Linked DNA regions of Phenylobacterium montanum. The protein of the gene in region 1 interacts with the protein of each later gene in a pairwise test. Links are inferred from orthologs where the notes say so. Each region holds a gene or a part of one and is shown in the gene's direction. Other genes may lie near its edges.

The links.
Region 2: the proteins of KCG34_RS24490 (region 1) and mrdA interact in binary tests that used the Escherichia coli proteins (3 or more experiments, as listed by UniProt). The link is inferred for Phenylobacterium montanum from one-to-one orthologs.

Annotation. Positions count from the first base shown.
Region 1 is NZ_CP073078.1:5,347,448-5,353,877, forward strand. Bases 1,240-4,281 are described here. They hold KCG34_RS24490 (penicillin-binding protein 1A), read left to right. Parts: upstream 1,240-1,583; coding sequence 1,584-3,980; downstream 3,981-4,281. Other genes in these bases: KCG34_RS24485 (N-acetylmuramoyl-L-alanine amidase family protein), read left to right, coding at 1,240-1,283. In the rest of the region: more of KCG34_RS24485, read left to right, coding at 39-1,239; KCG34_RS24500 (peroxiredoxin), read right to left, coding at 5,251-5,718; tyrS (tyrosine--tRNA ligase), read right to left, coding at 5,738-6,430. UniProt on the Escherichia coli protein: Cell wall formation. Synthesis of cross-linked peptidoglycan from the lipid intermediates.
Region 2 is NZ_CP073078.1:2,019,446-2,029,109, reverse strand. What follows is about bases 2,661-5,659. They hold mrdA (penicillin-binding protein 2), read left to right. Parts: upstream 2,661-3,165; coding sequence 3,166-5,154; downstream 5,155-5,659. Other genes in these bases: rodA (rod shape-determining protein RodA), read left to right, coding at 5,151-5,659; KCG34_RS09055 (hypothetical protein), read left to right, coding at 2,661-3,169. Also shown: KCG34_RS09070 (DMT family transporter), read left to right, coding at 1-287; KCG34_RS09065 (rod shape-determining protein), read left to right, coding at 463-1,506; rod shape-determining protein MreC, read left to right, coding at 1,554-2,654; more of KCG34_RS09055, read left to right, coding at 2,657-2,660; more of rodA, read left to right, coding at 5,660-6,305; KCG34_RS09040 (GNAT family N-acetyltransferase), read left to right, coding at 6,302-6,826; KCG34_RS09035 (ATP-binding protein), read right to left, coding at 6,823-9,192; pip (prolyl aminopeptidase), read right to left, coding at 9,263-9,664. UniProt on the Escherichia coli protein: Catalyzes cross-linking of the peptidoglycan cell wall. Responsible for the determination of the rod shape of the cell. Is probably required for lateral peptidoglycan synthesis and maintenance of the correct diameter during lateral and centripetal growth.

The DNA of each region.
Region 1 (6,430 bases):
GGCCTTAGTAGCGAGGCCTTGCAGTGTTCGGAGTTGGGATGCGCGCTCAGGCGAAAGCCTTGGTCGGGTCGGCGCGAGGGACGGGCGTCTGCGCGCTCGCCCTGGGCGCGTGCGCGCTTCTGGCCGGCTCTTCCCACGGCGAGACCGCCTCCAAGGGCGTGCTGCAGGTTCGCCTCGGCGGCAATCAGCAGGAGACCCGCATCGTCATCGAGCTCGACGCCCCGACCAAGGGCCAGGTGATCGATGACGGCGCCGCCGATCACATGGTCGTGGTCAATCTCGCCAAGGTCGGCGCCGATTCCCAGCCTCAGGGCCATGGCCTGGGCCTCATAGGGGCCTGGTCGGCCGAGAACGCCGCCGGCGGGACCAGGCTCAGCCTGCAACTCAGCCACCCGGCCCAGATCAAGCGCCGCTTCCTTCTGCCGCCCTCCGATGGCGTGACCGTCTATCGCTATGTGATCGACCTGGCCGCCGCCGATGCGCCGGCCTCGGCGACTGCGCCGGCCAAGCTCACCGCGGCGGTGGCGACCACCGTTCAGCCCCAGGCTGAGGTCAAGCCGGCCGTGTTCACCCAGGTGACCGAGGCGCGGCCGCTGCACCTGAAGAAGATCGTCGTCATCGACGCCGGTCATGGCGGTAAGGATCCCGGCGCGGAAGGCGCCGACAGCCAGGAAAAGGACGTCAACCTGGCCGCGGCCAAGGCGCTGAAGGCGCGGCTGGAGAAGGGCGGCCACTACAAGGTGGTGATGACCCGCGACAGCGACGTGTTCGTGCCGCTGGAGAACCGGGTTCAGATCGCCCGCCGGGCCGACGCGGACCTGTTCATCTCGCTGCACTCCGATTCCGGCTCCAACGCCGACATGCGCGGCGCCACCGTCTACACCCTGTCGGACAAGGGCTCGGACCGGGTGGTCAAGAATGTCATCGGCCGCAACGACTGGTTCATCAACGTCAACCTGCCGGGCCACGACCGGGCGGTGAACCAGATCCTCCTGGACCTGACGCAGCGCTCGACCCGCAACCGCTCGGCCGCCTTCGCCGAGAACCTGCTCAGCCATGTCAGCGACCGGGTGCCGCTCTTGGAGCACAGCCACCGAGACGCCGGCTTCATGGTGCTGCTGGCCCCCGACGTGCCGGCGGTGCTGCTCGAGATGGGCTTCATCACAAATCCCGACGACGAGACGCGCCTGAAGAGCCAGGGCCAGCGGCAGAAGTTCATGAACGCCGTCGGCGACGCCATCGACGACTATTTCGAGCGCCAGACCAAGGTCGCGTCGCGGTAGGGCTCTGCCTCCTTAGACTGAACCGCAAGCTGAGCAGCCGGCTCGCCCCCTCCACCGCTTCGCGGTCCCCCTCCCCCGCTGCGCTTCGCTACGCAGGGGAGGAGAGGGCGTCTCAACCCCGCTTCTCCCCCCTTGTTTCGCGAAGCGACACGGGGGAGGGGGACCGCCGCGCGACAGCGCGGTGGTGGAGGGGGCGCGCTGCGGCCTGCAACCTCACGAAGCCAACCGGGCTTTGCGATCGCCTCGACACGCGCTAGAGCGTGATCGAAGGCGGGCGGGCAGTCCGTGGAGGCTTCGGCGTTGAATCTTGGTCAGCGATGGATCGCGACGGTCGGCGTGGTCGTCCTCAGCGTGATCGCCTTGGCCGGGTTCTCGCTGGCCATCTATGCCGCCTGGCTGTTCCACGACATGCCCGATGCGGCGGACCTCGCCGACTATCGCCCGCCCACGGCGACGCGGGTCTATGCCTGGGACGGCACCCTGATCGGAGAATACTCCAAAGAGCGGCGGATCTTCGTCTCCTACGACCAGATCCCGACCCAGGTGGTGAACGCCTTCCTGGCCGCCGAGGACCACAACTTCTTCAAGCACGGCGGCGTCGACCCGATGGGCCTCTTGCGCGCCATGACCAAGGACGTGGTCAACGCCAGCCACGGCAAGCGGCTGGAGGGCGGCTCGACCATCACCCAGCAGGTGGCCAAGAACGTGCTCTTGGGCAACGAGGCCACCATCGGCCGCAAGATGAAGGAGGCGATCCTCGCCAACCGCATCGAGGAGTCGATGAGCAAGCAGCACATCCTCGAGCTCTATCTGAACGAGATCTGGCTGGGCTATCACTCCTACGGGGTGGTCGCGGCGGCCTACAACTATTTCGGCAAGCCGCTGTCGGAGCTGGACCTGGCCCAGTGCGCCTACCTGGCCGCCCTGCCCAAGGGGCCGGACAATTACCATCCGGTGCGCAACAAGGCCAAGGCGATCGCCCGGCGCAACTTCATCCTCGGCGAAATGGCCGACCTAGGCTTCGTCACCCGCGCCCAGGCTGAGGCGGCGATGAAGGAGGACCTGGTGGTCCAGTCGGCGCCGATCCGCGCCAAGTACCACGACGCCGACTACTTCGTCGAAGAGGTCCGCGAACGGGGTGTGGCCACCTTCGGCAAGAAGCTGGACGAGGGCGGCTACTACATGCGCACCACCCTCGATCCCAAGCTGCAGACCGCCGCCCGCGTGGCGCTGATGAAGGGGCTGGAAAACTACGATCGCCGGCACGGTTGGCGCGGGGCCTGGGGCCATGCGGAGGTCGAGGATGGCTGGCAGAAGCAGGCCCTGGCCTCCACCCCGCCGTCCGAGCGTCGCGCCTGGCGCGCGGCCCGAGTGGAATCCGCCGAGGGCGCCGTCAGGGTCGAGCAGGCCGACGGCGGCGGGCGCGGGGTGCTGGAGAGCGCTGACGTCGTCTGGGAGCGCGCCAGCGCCAAGCCGCTGAAGAAGGGCGACCTGGTCTTCGTCGAGCCCTCGGCGACCTCGCCCGGCCTCTACAACCTGCGTCAGGTGCCGCTGGTGAACGGGGCGCTGGTGGCGATAGATCCCTGGTCGGGCCGGACCCTGGCCATGGTCGGCGGCTACAGCTTCTCGCTCTCCAACTTCAACCGCGCCACCCAGGCCAACCGCCAGCCGGGCTCCTCGTTCAAGCCCTTCGTCTACGCGACCGCGCTTGAGAACGGCTACACGCCCGCAAGCCAGGTGCTGGACGGGCCGATTTCGCTGCCCGGCGCCAAGGCGGGCGAGGTCTGGTCGCCGGAGAATTTCGAAAAGGGCTATCGCGGCATGCTGCCGCTGCGGCGAGGCCTGGAGCTGTCGCTGAACACCATGACCGTGCGCCTGGCCATGGGCGTCGGCATGCCCAAGATCGTCGACATGGCCAAGCGGGCCGGGGTGGTCAACCAGATGGACCCGGTGCTGGCCATGGCCCTGGGCGCCGGCGAGACTACCCCCTTTAAGATGACCGCCGCCTATTCCGCCTTCGTCAACGGCGGGCGCAGGATTAACCCGCACCTGATCGAGGTGGTCGAGGACGCGCAAGGCAAGCCCGTGCTGAACGCCGACCAGCGCGAGTGCCCAAGGTGCCAGGCCGCCTTCAACGGCGACGAATCGCCCCGCGTGCCCCCGGCCGGCGACCAGATCATGGACCCGGTCACCGCCTATCAGATCACCACCATGCTGCAGGGCGTGGTCCAGCGGGGCACGGCCTACCAGGCCTCCAGCCTCGGCCGGCCGATCGGCGGCAAGACCGGCACCACCAACGACTTCCGCAGCGCCTGGTTCGTCGGCTTCTCGCCCGACATCGTGGTCGGCGTGTTCGTCGGCTTCGACGACAACCGCTCGTTGGGCAATAACGAAACCGGGGCGGTGGACGCGGTGCCGATCTTCATCGACTTCATGCAGACGGCGCTGAAGGACACCCCGGTGCACGACTTCCGCCCGCCGCCGAACGTGAAGTTCTCCTACGCCACCGGCATCCGCGAGGCCTATCGCCCAGGCACCGAGCCCAAGCCCAGACCCGTGGACGCGCTGGAAGGCGTCCTGCCCGGTGCGCCCCTGCCGCCGAACGGCCAACCCGTCGGCGCCGCCCCCGCCGGCGCCCCGCCGCCACAGAAGCCGCCACAGAAGAAGCCGCCGGCGGACCTGACTGGGCTCTATTGAACCCGAGGGGCGGAGGGGCTATCAGGCGCGCCCTGCTTAGGAGAAGCACATGAGAGCGGATGTCGAGGCCTCTGCGGCCGACATCGAGCAGTCCGTCGGACTGCTCAGGAGGCGTCTTTGACTGGGAACCTGCGCTAAGAAAGCTCGATGAGCTGAACGCCCGGGTCGAGGACCCGACCCTTTGGGACCGCCCCAGCGAGGCCCAGGCCTTGATGCGCGAGCGCACCCGCCTGGCGACCCAGGTGGATGCGGTCAAGAGCCTGGAAAAGGGCCTGGCCGAGGCCCTGGAATATGCCGAACTGGCCGACGCCGAGGGCGACGAGGAGCTCTTGAACGACGCCCGCGCCCAGTTGGCGGCGCTGAAGGAGCGGGGCGCCCGGGCCGAACTCGAGGCCCTGCTCTCCGGCGAGGCCGACGCCAACGACGCCTATCTGGAAATCAATTCCGGCGCCGGCGGCACCGAGTCCTGCGACTGGGCCGGCATGCTGCTGCGCATGTACACCCGCTGGGCCAACGCTCATGGCATGAGCGTGGAGCTGATCGAAGAGACCCCGGGCGAGCAGGCCGGCATCAAGTCGGCGACCCTGCAGATCAAGGGCCCGAACGCCTATGGCTGGCTGAAGACCGAGGCCGGGGTGCACCGGCTGGTGCGCATCTCGCCCTATGACTCCAGCGCCCGGCGGCACACCAGCTTCGCCTCGGCCTGGGTCTATCCGGTGGTGGACGACACCATCGTCATCGACATCAACCCGGCAGACGTGCGCACCGACACCTATCGCGCCTCCGGCGCCGGCGGCCAGCATATCAACAAGACCGACTCTGCCGTGCGCCTGACCCACATCCCGACCGGGGTGGTGGTGGCCTGCCAGGCCGGCCGCTCGCAGCACCAGAACCGCGACGAGGCCTGGAAGATGCTGCGCGCCCGCCTCTACGAGCTCGAGTTGCAGAAGCAGGAAGCCGCGGCCCAGGCCCTGGAAGACCAGAAGACCGACATCGGCTGGGGCCACCAGATCCGCTCCTACGTCCTGCAGCCCTACCAGATGGTCAAGGACCTGCGAACCGACGTCGAGACCTCGGACACGCAAGGGGTGCTGGACGGCGACTTGGACGCCTTCATGGCCGCGTCCCTGGCCCAACGGGTCGGGGCGACGCGGACGGAAGGCGGGAACGCCTGAGTCGCCCGAGTTCAGGCCAATTTGAATTTCAACCGCTCATCCCCGCCTTCGCGAGGATGAGCGATCTATGAGATCGGGCGGATCCAGGCTCGCTCTCAGAGCCCCTTGACCGCCGCCAGCACCTCGGCGACGTGACCCGCCACCTTGACCTTGCGCCAGATGCGCTTGATGCGGCCGTCGGCGCCGATCAGGAAGGTCGAGCGGTCGATGCCCATGTATTGGCGGCCATAGAGGCTTTTTTCGACCCACGAGCCGTAGGCCTCGATTACGCCGCTTTCGGCGTCCGAGCCCAGCACCAGGTCCAGGCCGTACTTGGCCTTGAACTTGTCGTGCCGCGCGACGCTGTCCTTGGAGGCGCCGATAACCACCGCGCCGGCGGCCGTGAACTCGGCCGCCGCCTCGCTGAAGCCCTTGGCCTCGTTGGTGCAGCCGGGGGTGTCGTCCTTGGGGTAGAAATAGAGCACGACCGGTTTGCCCTTCAGCGCGCTCAGCGAGACGCGGCCGCCGCCGTCGGTCGGAAGGTCGAAATCGGGGGCGACGTCGCCGACGGCGGGACCGGTCATGCTCTAGGCTCCTAAAGGGTCAAACAGGACGAACGAGGACGATCTTCTTCTTGCCGGCGGCCAGCTTGATCACCCCGTCGGCGTTGAGATCGGCCGGGGTCAGGGCGCGCTGGGCGTCGGCCTCGGCCTTGTCGTTGACGCGAAGGCCGCCGCCCTGGGCCAGCCGCCGGGCCTCCGAGCGCGAGCCTGTCAGGCCGGCGTCGGCCACCAGATTGGCGATCGGGATTCCGGCCTCCAACTCGGCGCGCGAGATCTCGATCGAGGGCAGGTCGGCCGACACCTGCCCCTCCTCGAACGCCTTGCGCGCCGCTTCAGCCGCGGCCTCGGCCGCTTCCCGGCCGTGCAGCATGGTGGTGGTCTCGTTGGCCAGCACCTTCTTGGCCTCGTTGATCCCGGCGCCTTCGAGCGCCTCCAGTCGGGCGATCTCGTCCAGCGGCAGGTCGGTGTAGAGGCGCAGGAAGCGGCCGACGTCGGCGTCCTCGGTGTTGCGCCAGAACTGCCAGTAGTCGTAGGGGCTGCGCATGTCGGCGTTCAGCCACACCGCCCCCGCCGCCGTCTTGCCCATCTTGGCGCCGGACGCGGTGGCCAGCAGCGGCGAGGTCAGGCCGAAGGCCTGCTTGCCGTCCATGCGCCGGATCAGCTCGACCCCGTTGACGATGTTGCCCCACTGGTCCGATCCGCCCATCTGCAGCACGCAGCCATGGCGGCGGTT
Region 2 (9,664 bases), 3.3 Mb from region 1 along the record:
TGGGGCTGTTGATCTGGCTGGGTTTGCGGGACCGCAAGGCCCTGGCCGCGGTGTTCCGCAGCTGGCGCCAGTCCCTGGGCGCCGGGCTCTGCGGCGCCTGCGCCTCGGCTGGATGGTTCATCGCCCTGGCTCTTTCGGCCGCCGCGCCGGTGCGGGCCGTGGGCGTGGTCGAGGCGCCCATGGCCGCCATAGCCGGCCGGCGCTTCTTCAGTGAACGGCTGCATCCGCGCCAGATCGCGGCCGGCGGGGCGGTCCTGATCGGGGTTCTGTTGACCACGCTTAATTGACTGCGGCGCCAAGGCCCACTTAGACGCTTGAAATCCAATCATTTGCGGTGCACAGGGAGCGGTCTCTGTCGGAAGGGGGACCGTTGACTGCGTTTATCGGGCGCGGCGAAGGTTCATCCCTTGCTTTCAGCGCCCGCCCCCCGTGTCGACATCTCCAAAGGCGTCAAGGCTCTAAATGTTTTCGTCCCTGTTCGGCGTCATTTCCAACGACATCGCCATCGACCTCGGAACCGCCAACACCCTCGTCTACATGAAGGGCAAGGGCATCGTGCTGAACGAACCGTCGGTCGTGGCGCTGCGCAATGTCGGCGGCCGTAAGGTCGTCCATGCCGTCGGCATCGACGCCAAGCAGATGCTGGGCCGCACGCCGGGCCATATCGAAGCCATCCGCCCGATGCGCGACGGGGTCATCGCCGACTTCGAAGTCGCCGAGGAGATGATCAAGTACTTCATCCGCAAGGTGCACAACCGCAAGGCCTTCACCAATCCCAAGGTGATCGTCTGCGTGCCGTCGGGCGCCACCGCGGTCGAGCGCCGGGCGATCAACGACAGCTGCCTGAACGCCGGCGCGCGCCGCGTCGGCCTGATCGACGAGCCGATGGCCGCAGCCATCGGCGCCGGCCTGCCGATCCACGAGCCGACCGGCTCGATGGTGGTCGACATCGGCGGCGGCACCACCGAGGTGGCCGTGCTGTCCCTGTCCGGCATCGTCTATTCGCGCAGCGTGCGGGTGGGCGGCGACAAGATGGACGAGGCGATCATCAGCTACATGCGCCGCCACCATAACCTCCTGATCGGCGAGACCACCGCCGAGCGGATCAAGAAGGAGATCGGCACCGCGCGCTCGCCCGCCGACGGCGAGGGCCTGGCGATCGAGGTCAAGGGCCGCGACCTGATGCAGGGCGTGCCGCGCGAGGTGCGCATCTCGGAAAAGCAGGCGTCGGACGCCCTGGCCGAGCCGGTGGCCCAGATCATCGAGGCGGTGAAGGTGGCCCTGGAAGCGACGCCGCCGGAACTGGCCTCGGACATCGCCGACAAGGGCATCATGCTGACCGGCGGCGGCGCCCTGCTGCGCGGGTTGGATTCCGAGATCCGCGACCATACCGGCCTGCCGGTGATGGTGGCCGACGACCCGCTGTCCTGCGTGGCGCTGGGCTGCGGCAAGGTGCTCGAACATCCGAAATGGATGAAGGGCGTCCTCGAATCGTCCCTCTCCTAGGGTTTAAACTCTCCCCTAGTTCCGCCTGATTCCCGCGAGGCGCCGGTTTGTCCCTGAGAGACAGCCATTTCGCCGATCTGAAGGCGCCCCTGATCTGGACCGCCAGCGTCGCCGTGCTGGTGGCCGGAGTGATTGCGGTCGCCATCCTGATCGGCGATCGGCGCGAGACCCTGCAAGCCGAAGCCTATGGCGCGACCAAGAACGTGGTCGACAGCGTCGCCGCGCCGGTGGGCGGAGTAGTCTCGGCCCCGGTGCGCTGGACCGGCGGCGGCATAGACGCGATCAAGGGCTACTTCTTCGCCATCGGCCAGAACCAGGCCCTGCGCAAAGAAAATATCGAGCTGGAGCGCTACCGCGACGCCGCCATCGCGCTGAACAACGAGAACCAGCGCTTGCGCGCGCTTTTGAACCTCAAGACTGACCCGCCGATCCCGATGGTCACCGGCCATGTGGTGCTGGATGCGCGAGGGCCTTTCTCCAACACCCGCCTTGCCGACGTGGGCTCTGAGCAGGGCGTCGCCATCGGCAATCCGGTGATGAGCGAGCGGGGCCTTGTGGGCCGGGTGGTGGGCGTGGCCCATGGCGCGAGCCGCGTCCTGCTCCTGACCGACATCGCCAGCCGCACCCCGGTGATGGTCGACCGCACCAACGCCCGCGCCATCCTGACCGGCGAAGGGGGACCCAATCCCAAGCTCGCCTATATGCGCGGGATCAATCCGGTGAAGGCCGGCGACCGCATCCTGACCTCAGGCGACGGCGGGGTGTTCCCGCGCGGCCTGCCGGTCGGCGTGGCGGTGATGGGGCTGGACGGCAATTGGCGGGTGCGGCTCGATTCCGATTTCGCCGCCATCGACTTCGTGCGCATCCTGAAATTCAAGGATTTCTCCCAGTTCGCCGACCAGAAGGCCCTGGGCGAAAGCAGCCTGCCGCCGCTGGCGCCGGCCCAGGCCGAGGCGATCAAGCTTCTGGAGCAGCCCAAGCCCAAGGCGTCGCCGGCCGCCACTGTGCCTGCGCCGACTGGACCGGCGCCTCAGGTCTCGTCAGCGCCCGTCAAGCCGGCGGCCAAACCCGTGACCAAGCCGGCCGCCGCGCCGGCCAAACCCGCTCTCAAGCCCGCTCGGTCCGCTGCGCCCGGGGCGACGCCGTGAGCATGATGGAAGCCGCAAGGCCGTTGGTCGCCTGGCGGTGGCTGGGCCTTCCGGCGCTGTGGTGCGTGTTGGCCACCCTGATCTTCGCCATACCGATCAGGGTGCTGGGCTTCAGCCTGCCCGAGCCGGTGTTTCCCCTGGTGTTGTCCTTCGCCTGGGCGGTGATCCGGCCGTCGGTGCTGGCGCCCTTCGCCCTTTTGGTGATCGGCCTTTTCCTCGACCTCTTCTGGGGCGGGCCGGCGGGCCTGTGGGCCGTCTGCCTGATCGCGCCCTACGCCGTCGTTCTCAGCGCCCGCAGCATGATGACCGGTCAGAGCGAGTTCGCGCGCCTGGGCTCCTATCTCGGCGCGACCGCTCTGGCCTTCGCCGTCGGCTACCTGCTGACGGCCGTGGATTCCCTGGCTTTCCCAAGCCCCATGGCGGTCCTTTGGCAATATTTCGCCACAGCCCTGCTCTATCCTTTCACCCGGCGTCTGATCGAACGGTTCGAGGACGCGGACGTCCGTTTCCGATGACCGAACCCGCCATCTTCTTCAACGAAGTCAACGAGCGCCAGGGCGTGTTCCATCGGCGCGCCTTCATCATGGGCGGGGTGGTCACGGCGGGCCTGTTCGCGCTCGGCGCGCGCCTCGCCGATCTGCAGATCATCGAGAACAACCGCTACAAGACCCTAGCCACCGCCAACCAGTACAACTTCCGCCTGGTGCCGCCACCGAGGGGCCGAATCGTAGACCGGAATGGCGTCGAACTGGCCTCGAACCGCCCCAACTTCCGCCTGCTGCTACAAAAGGACCAGGTCGATGACGTGGACCAGACCCTGGACGCCGCAGCCCAGCTGATCCCGATCCCGCCGGAAAAGCGCCGCCAACTCTCGCGCCAGATCGAAAACGCCCAGACCTTCGTGCCGGTCGTGCTGGCCGAGGACCTGAGCTGGGACGAGTTCGCCCGCCTGAACGTGCGCACGCCAGAGTTGCCGGGCTTGCAGGCCGACATGGGCGAGGCGCGCACCTATCCTTTCGGCGGGGCCTTCGCCCACGTGGTCGGCTACGTTTCCAAGGTCACCGACGCCACCATCAAGGCCGCCGGCCCCAATCCCGATCCCCTGCTGCTCAATCCGGGCTTTCGTATCGGCAAGCAGGGGGTGGAGAAGGCCCTGGACCTGGACCTGCGGGGCAAGGCCGGCGGGCAGAAGGTCGAGGTCGACGCCAAGGGCAAGGTGGTGCGCGAAGACCCGCTCGGCGATATCAAGCCGGTCCCCGGCAAGACGGTCGAGCTGACCCTGGACGCCGACATCCAAAACAAGGCGCTGGAGGTGTTCGGAGCCGAATCCGGGGCCGCGGTGATGATGGACTGCCGCACCGGCGACGTGCTCTGCATGTATTCCGGCCCCAGCTTCGACGCCAACCGGTTCGTCTCGGGGCTCAGCGGCGCAGAGTATCAGGCCCTGACCCAGTACGACCACAAGCCGCTCTTGAACAAGGCGCTGACCGCCACCTATCCGCCGGGCTCGACCTTCAAGACCCTGGTGGCCCTGGCGGCGCTGGAGAATGGCTACGATCCGCGCACCGTGCACGTGTGTGGCAAGTCCTGGCCCTGGGGCGGGCGGGTCTGGCACTGCGACAAGGCCCATGGCGCCCAGGACCTGCGAGGGGCCATCGCCACCTCTTGCGACATCTATTTTTATCAGTGTGCGCTCAGCATCGGCCCGGACAAGATCGCCGCCGTGGCCCGCAGGTTCGGCCTGGGAGAAATCCACGACATAGGCATTCCGGGGCAAAAGCCGGGCCTGATCCCCGACACCAGCTACAAGCGTAAGCACTTCCCGCACGATCCGGTCTGGCACCCGGGCGAGACCCCCAGCATGGGCATCGGCCAGGGCTATGTGAACGTCAACGCCCTGCAACTGTGCGTACAGGCAGCGCGACTGGCCAACGGCGTCAAGGCGATCAACCCGCGCTTGATCCATTCCATCGGCGGGGTGGCGCAGCCCTCGGGGGCCGAGGCGCCGGACCTGCCGCTCGCCAGGGAGCACATCGACTTCGTCCGTTCCGCCATGGGTGCGGTGACCGAGGCCGGCGGCACGGCTGGCGCGGCGGCCCAACTGGGCCTCGGGCCGATCCGGATGGCCGGCAAGACAGGCACCGCCCAGGCGCACAACTATACGGCCGGCGGCCATGGCGCCCACGGCGCGGTCGGGGCCTGGGCCGGGCGCGACCACGCCTGGTTCATCTGTTTCGCGCCCTTCGATGACCCACGCTACGCCATGAGCGTGCTGGTCGAGCATGGCGGTTTTGGAGCTGACGCCGCCGCGCCCAAGGCGCGCGAGATCATGCGTGTCGCCCTGCTCAAGGACCCTGAGATCCGTGCGCGGATCGAAAAGCCCATGCCCATGCCGGATATCCCCGCCAGCCCAGCCGACGGCGCCGCGCCACCGCCGCCCACCGGCGGGCCCCTGACCGGGGTCGCCGGCCCCAACCCCGACCAGGGCGTCTCCGAATGACCTCCAGCGCCCTGACCCGCCCCGGCGAACGCGACCGGCCCGTGATCAAGTTCGGTCAGATCGACTGGGCCCTGACCGCCATCCTGTGCTTGATCGCCGGCGCCGGCGGGCTGATGCTCTATTCCATCGCCGGCAGTTCTTGGGAGCCGTGGGCCGCCAAGCAACTGATCCGCTTCGGCCTCTGCCTGCTGCTGATGCTGGGGCTGGCCCTTGTGGACCTGCGCGTCTGGTTCGCCCTGGCGTATCCGGTCTACGGGCTGGGCTTCATGCTGCTGATCCTGGTGATCAAGTTCGGGCACTCCTCGCTGGGGGCCACACGCTGGCTGCAAGCCGGACCGATCCAGATCCAGCCGTCCGAGATCATGAAGATCGGCCTGGTGCTCGGCCTGGCGCGCTTCTATCACGGGCTCTCGGCCGACAAGGCGCGGCTCTCCTGGTGGCTCCTGATCCCTGCCGGCATGATCATGGCTCCGGCGCTGCTGGTGGCCAAACAGCCCGACCTCGGCACCGCCATCCTGCTGGTGCTGACTGGCGCAGCGGTGGTGGCGCTTGCGGGCCTGTCATGGAAGCTCATGGCCGCGGGCGCGGCGGGCGTGGTCGCCCTGGTGCCGATCTTCGTGCGGTTCGTGATGAAGGACTACCAGCGCGACCGCATTCTTACTTTCTTACACCCCGAAAACGATCCGTCGGGCTCCGGCTACCACATCCTTCAGGCCAAGATCGCCCTGGGCTCCGGCGGCATACTTGGCAAGGGCTATGGCCTGGGCTCGCAGAGCCAGCTCGACTTCCTGCCGGAGAAGCAGACCGACTTCATCTTCGCCACCCTTGCGGAGGAGTTCGGCCTGGTCGGCTGCATCTCCATGCTGCTGCTCTATGGCGCCGCGGTGGTGATCGCCCTGCGCATCGCCTCGATCTCGCACAGCCATTTCGGCCGGCTCAGCGCCGCCGGGGTCACCGCCACTTTCGCCCTCTATGTGCTGATCAACGGGGCCATGGTCATGGGCCTGGCCCCCGTGGTCGGCGTGCCCATGCCGCTGCTCTCCTATGGCGGGACGGTGATGCTGACGGTGATGGTCGGCTTCGGCCTTGTGCAGGCCGTGCGCGTGCATCGCTATAGCGAAGTCACCAGCGGCAAGGGCGCCGTGCTTTGAGCGAGCCCCAGCCGCTCGTCCGCCGCCTCGGCCGCGAGGACGCCGAGGCCTACCGCGCCATCCGCCTGGCTGGCCTCGCCGAAGCGCCCGACGCCTTCGCCGCCGTGTGGGAGGTGGAGGCCGAGCGCCCCCTCGCGCACTTCGAAGGGCTGATGAGCAACTTGGCGGTGTTCGGCGCCTTTCTCGACGGCCGCCTGGTCGGCATTGCCGGTTTCGTGCGCGAAGCCGGGCCCAAACTGAGCCACAAGGGCACCCTCTGGGGCATGTATGTCGATCCCGCCGCCCGCCGCTACAGGATCGGCGGCGCCTTGGTCCAGGCCGTTCTCGACCACGCCGCCGGCGAGGTCGAGCAGGTGCTGCTGGCCGCCAACACCACCAACGCCGCCGCCATCCGCCTCTACGAGCGGCTCGGCTTCGTCGCCTACGGCCGCGAACCCCAGGCGCTGAAGGGGGCCAATGGCTACAGCGACGACCTTCTGATGGTGAAGTTCCTGAACGGCCGAGGGCCCGACGGGGCTTAAGCCGCCGCTTGCGTCGTCCAGCGGCCGATCTTGCTGAGCAGTTCGGCGGGGTCGATCGGCTTGCCGATGTGGTCGTTCATGCCGGCGTCGGCGCAGGCCATCACCTGGGGCGTCATCACATTGGCGCTGACCGCCAGGATCGGGGTGTCGGCGTTCAGCGGCGAGCGGCGGATCGCCCGGGCGGCTGCCATGCCGTCCATCACCGGCATCTGCAGGTCCATCAGGATCACGTCGAACCTGTCGCGCTGGGCCGCGGCCACCGCCTCGGCGCCGTTGGAGGCCTCGCGCAGGCTGGCGGCGTAGGGCGATAGCATGGCCGTCACCAGTTCGCGATTGGTGGCCACGTCGTCCACCACCAGGACCCGCAGCTGGCCGAGCCTGACGCCGGACTCGGCGCCTGGCTCGACCTCGCGGCCACGGCTAGCCTTGGGTTCGGGCAGGGAGAACCAGAAGATCGAGCCCTTGCCGGACTCGCTGTGCAGCCCGATCTCGCCGCCCATCAGTTCAACCAGGCCCTTGGAGATCGCCAGGCCCAGGCCCGCCCCGCCATGACGGCGGGTGTTGGAGGCGTCGACCTGGGAGAAGCGCTGAAACAGCCTTTCGCCGTGCTCGGCGGCGACGCCCGAGCCGGTGTCGACGACCTTGAAAAGCACCTTGCCCGGGCCGGGGCGGCTGACCGAGAGGGTCACCGAACCCTCGGCGGTGAACTTGATGGCGTTGCCGACCAGGTTCATCAGCACCTGGCGCAGCCTGACGCCATCGACGACCAGTTCCTCAGGCGCCGTCTCCGCCATTTCCAGCCGCAGGGCCAGGCCTTTGGCCTCCGCTTCCGGCCGCTCCAGGTCGAGGGTCTCAGACAGGAACGGCTCCAGGGCCAGGGGCAGGGGCTCCAGTTCGATCTGACCGGCCTCGATGCGCGAAAAGTCCAGGATGTCGTTCACCAGCGCATGCAGCGCCTTGCCGCCCGTGATGATGCGGCTGATGTAGACCCGCGCCTTTTCGGGCAATTCCGGCGTCTTGGCCAGAAGGCCGGCGAAGCCGATCACGCTCGTCAGGGGCGTCCTGATCTCATGGCTCATATTGGCCAGGAATTCGGCCTTGGCGCGGGATGAGGCCTCGGCCGTCTCCTCGGCGATCCGGCTCTGCAGCAGCTCCTCGTTCATTCGCTGCTTGGCCACCGCGTTGGCGCGGAACACGCTCAGGGCCCGGGCCAGTTCGCCCACCTCGTCCCGCCGCGCCGTGTCCGGGATCTCTGTTTCGAGCTCACCCTCCGCGACCGAGCGCATGGCCGCAGTGATGCGGCCGATCGGCTGCAGAACCTGGGCGCCGATGAACAGGTTCGCGCCCAGGCCGAAGGCGATGGCCACCAGCATCACGCCGAGGGCGGCGTAGAGTTGGCGCTGGGCGGCGTCGGCCTGCTGTCCCGCGCGGGCGGTGGCCTCGTCGAAGGCGGCCGAAGCCACGCCCATCAGGCTCTCGAGCCCAGGCGTATTCAGCGCCCGCTGCTGCGCCGGCGTCACCGGCGAATGCTTGCCGGCGATAAGGGCGTTCAGGATCTCGGTGCGCATGCCCCGATCCTGGCCGAAATAGATCTGCTCGGCCTTGCGGATCGCCGCCATCACGCCAGGGGGCGCCTGCTTGTGCAGGGCGTCGGCCATCAGGTCGGACCATTGGATGTCGACCTGGCCGACCAGGGCGCTGAACTGGTCGCGTTGCTCAGGCGTCAACGGCTTGTCGACGATGCTGGCGCGCCCCCAGAGCAGGCTGTCGGTGCCCGCCTCCGCCCGGGCCGACCAGGCCAACTGGCCGATGTTCATCATCTCGGCGATGAAAGGGTCCGTCCGTCCGACTTCGGCCGCCAGGCGCTCGGTGGTCTCGGTAATGGCGCCGGTCAGCGCCGTGGCGCCGTTGAACCATTGTTCCGGCAGGCCCTTTGGCCGCTGGTTCGGCGGCAGGCTGATGGCCGCGTCGGCCTGGTCCCTGAGCGTGACGACCTGGGCCAGCCGGCGGGCGATCTCGGACTCGCCGTAAGGATCGCCGCCCGGCGTGATCGCCCTCAGTTTGGGCAGGGCCTTGTCCAGTTCGGCGGTGGCGCGCCGGCGCATCTGGACCTTGTAGTCGATGTCCTCCGCCGTCGGCTCGCCGGGCGTATGCAACAGCCCGTCGGTCGCGCCGCGTTCCAGCCGCAGGGCGTTCATCGCGGTGAACAGGTCGCGGGAGACCTCGGTCAGGGCCATAACCCGGCGCGCCTGCTGCCGTCGCTCGAAGGCGTGCTCCGCCGAGAAGGCGCAGATGGTGACCAGCGCTATGACCAGCAGGCCGAGCACGGCCTGGACGCGGAACCTGATCGATTCAGATGATGTCATCACCGCCGCCCGAACGGAACCGACGATCCCCCCGCAGGCCGCAGGCGTCAACTGCCTGCAATCCCTGGGTTCAGAGCGTGAAAGCGCGGTCCGTTGCGCGCACCAGGCCGTCGATGATGCCAGGCTCGGTCGAGGCGTGGCCGGCGTCCCAAACGATCTCGAACTGGGCCCCCGGCCACGCCTGCTTCAGCGCCCAGGCCGATTCCAGTGGGGTGACCACGTCGAAGCGGCCCTGGACGATCCAGCCCTGGATATGCCGGATCTTGCCGATATTGTTCAGAATCCAGCCGTTCTCCGGGAAGAAGCCGCGGTTGGCGAAGTAGTGGCACTCGATGCGGGCGAAGGCGACGGCGAAGTCGACCTCGTTGAACTTGGCGGGGCGGGCCTCGGGGCCGCGGATGGAGATGGTGTCGCCCTCCCACTGGCTCCAGGCGGCTGCGGCCTTGGCCTGAACGCGGCGGTCGGCGTGGGT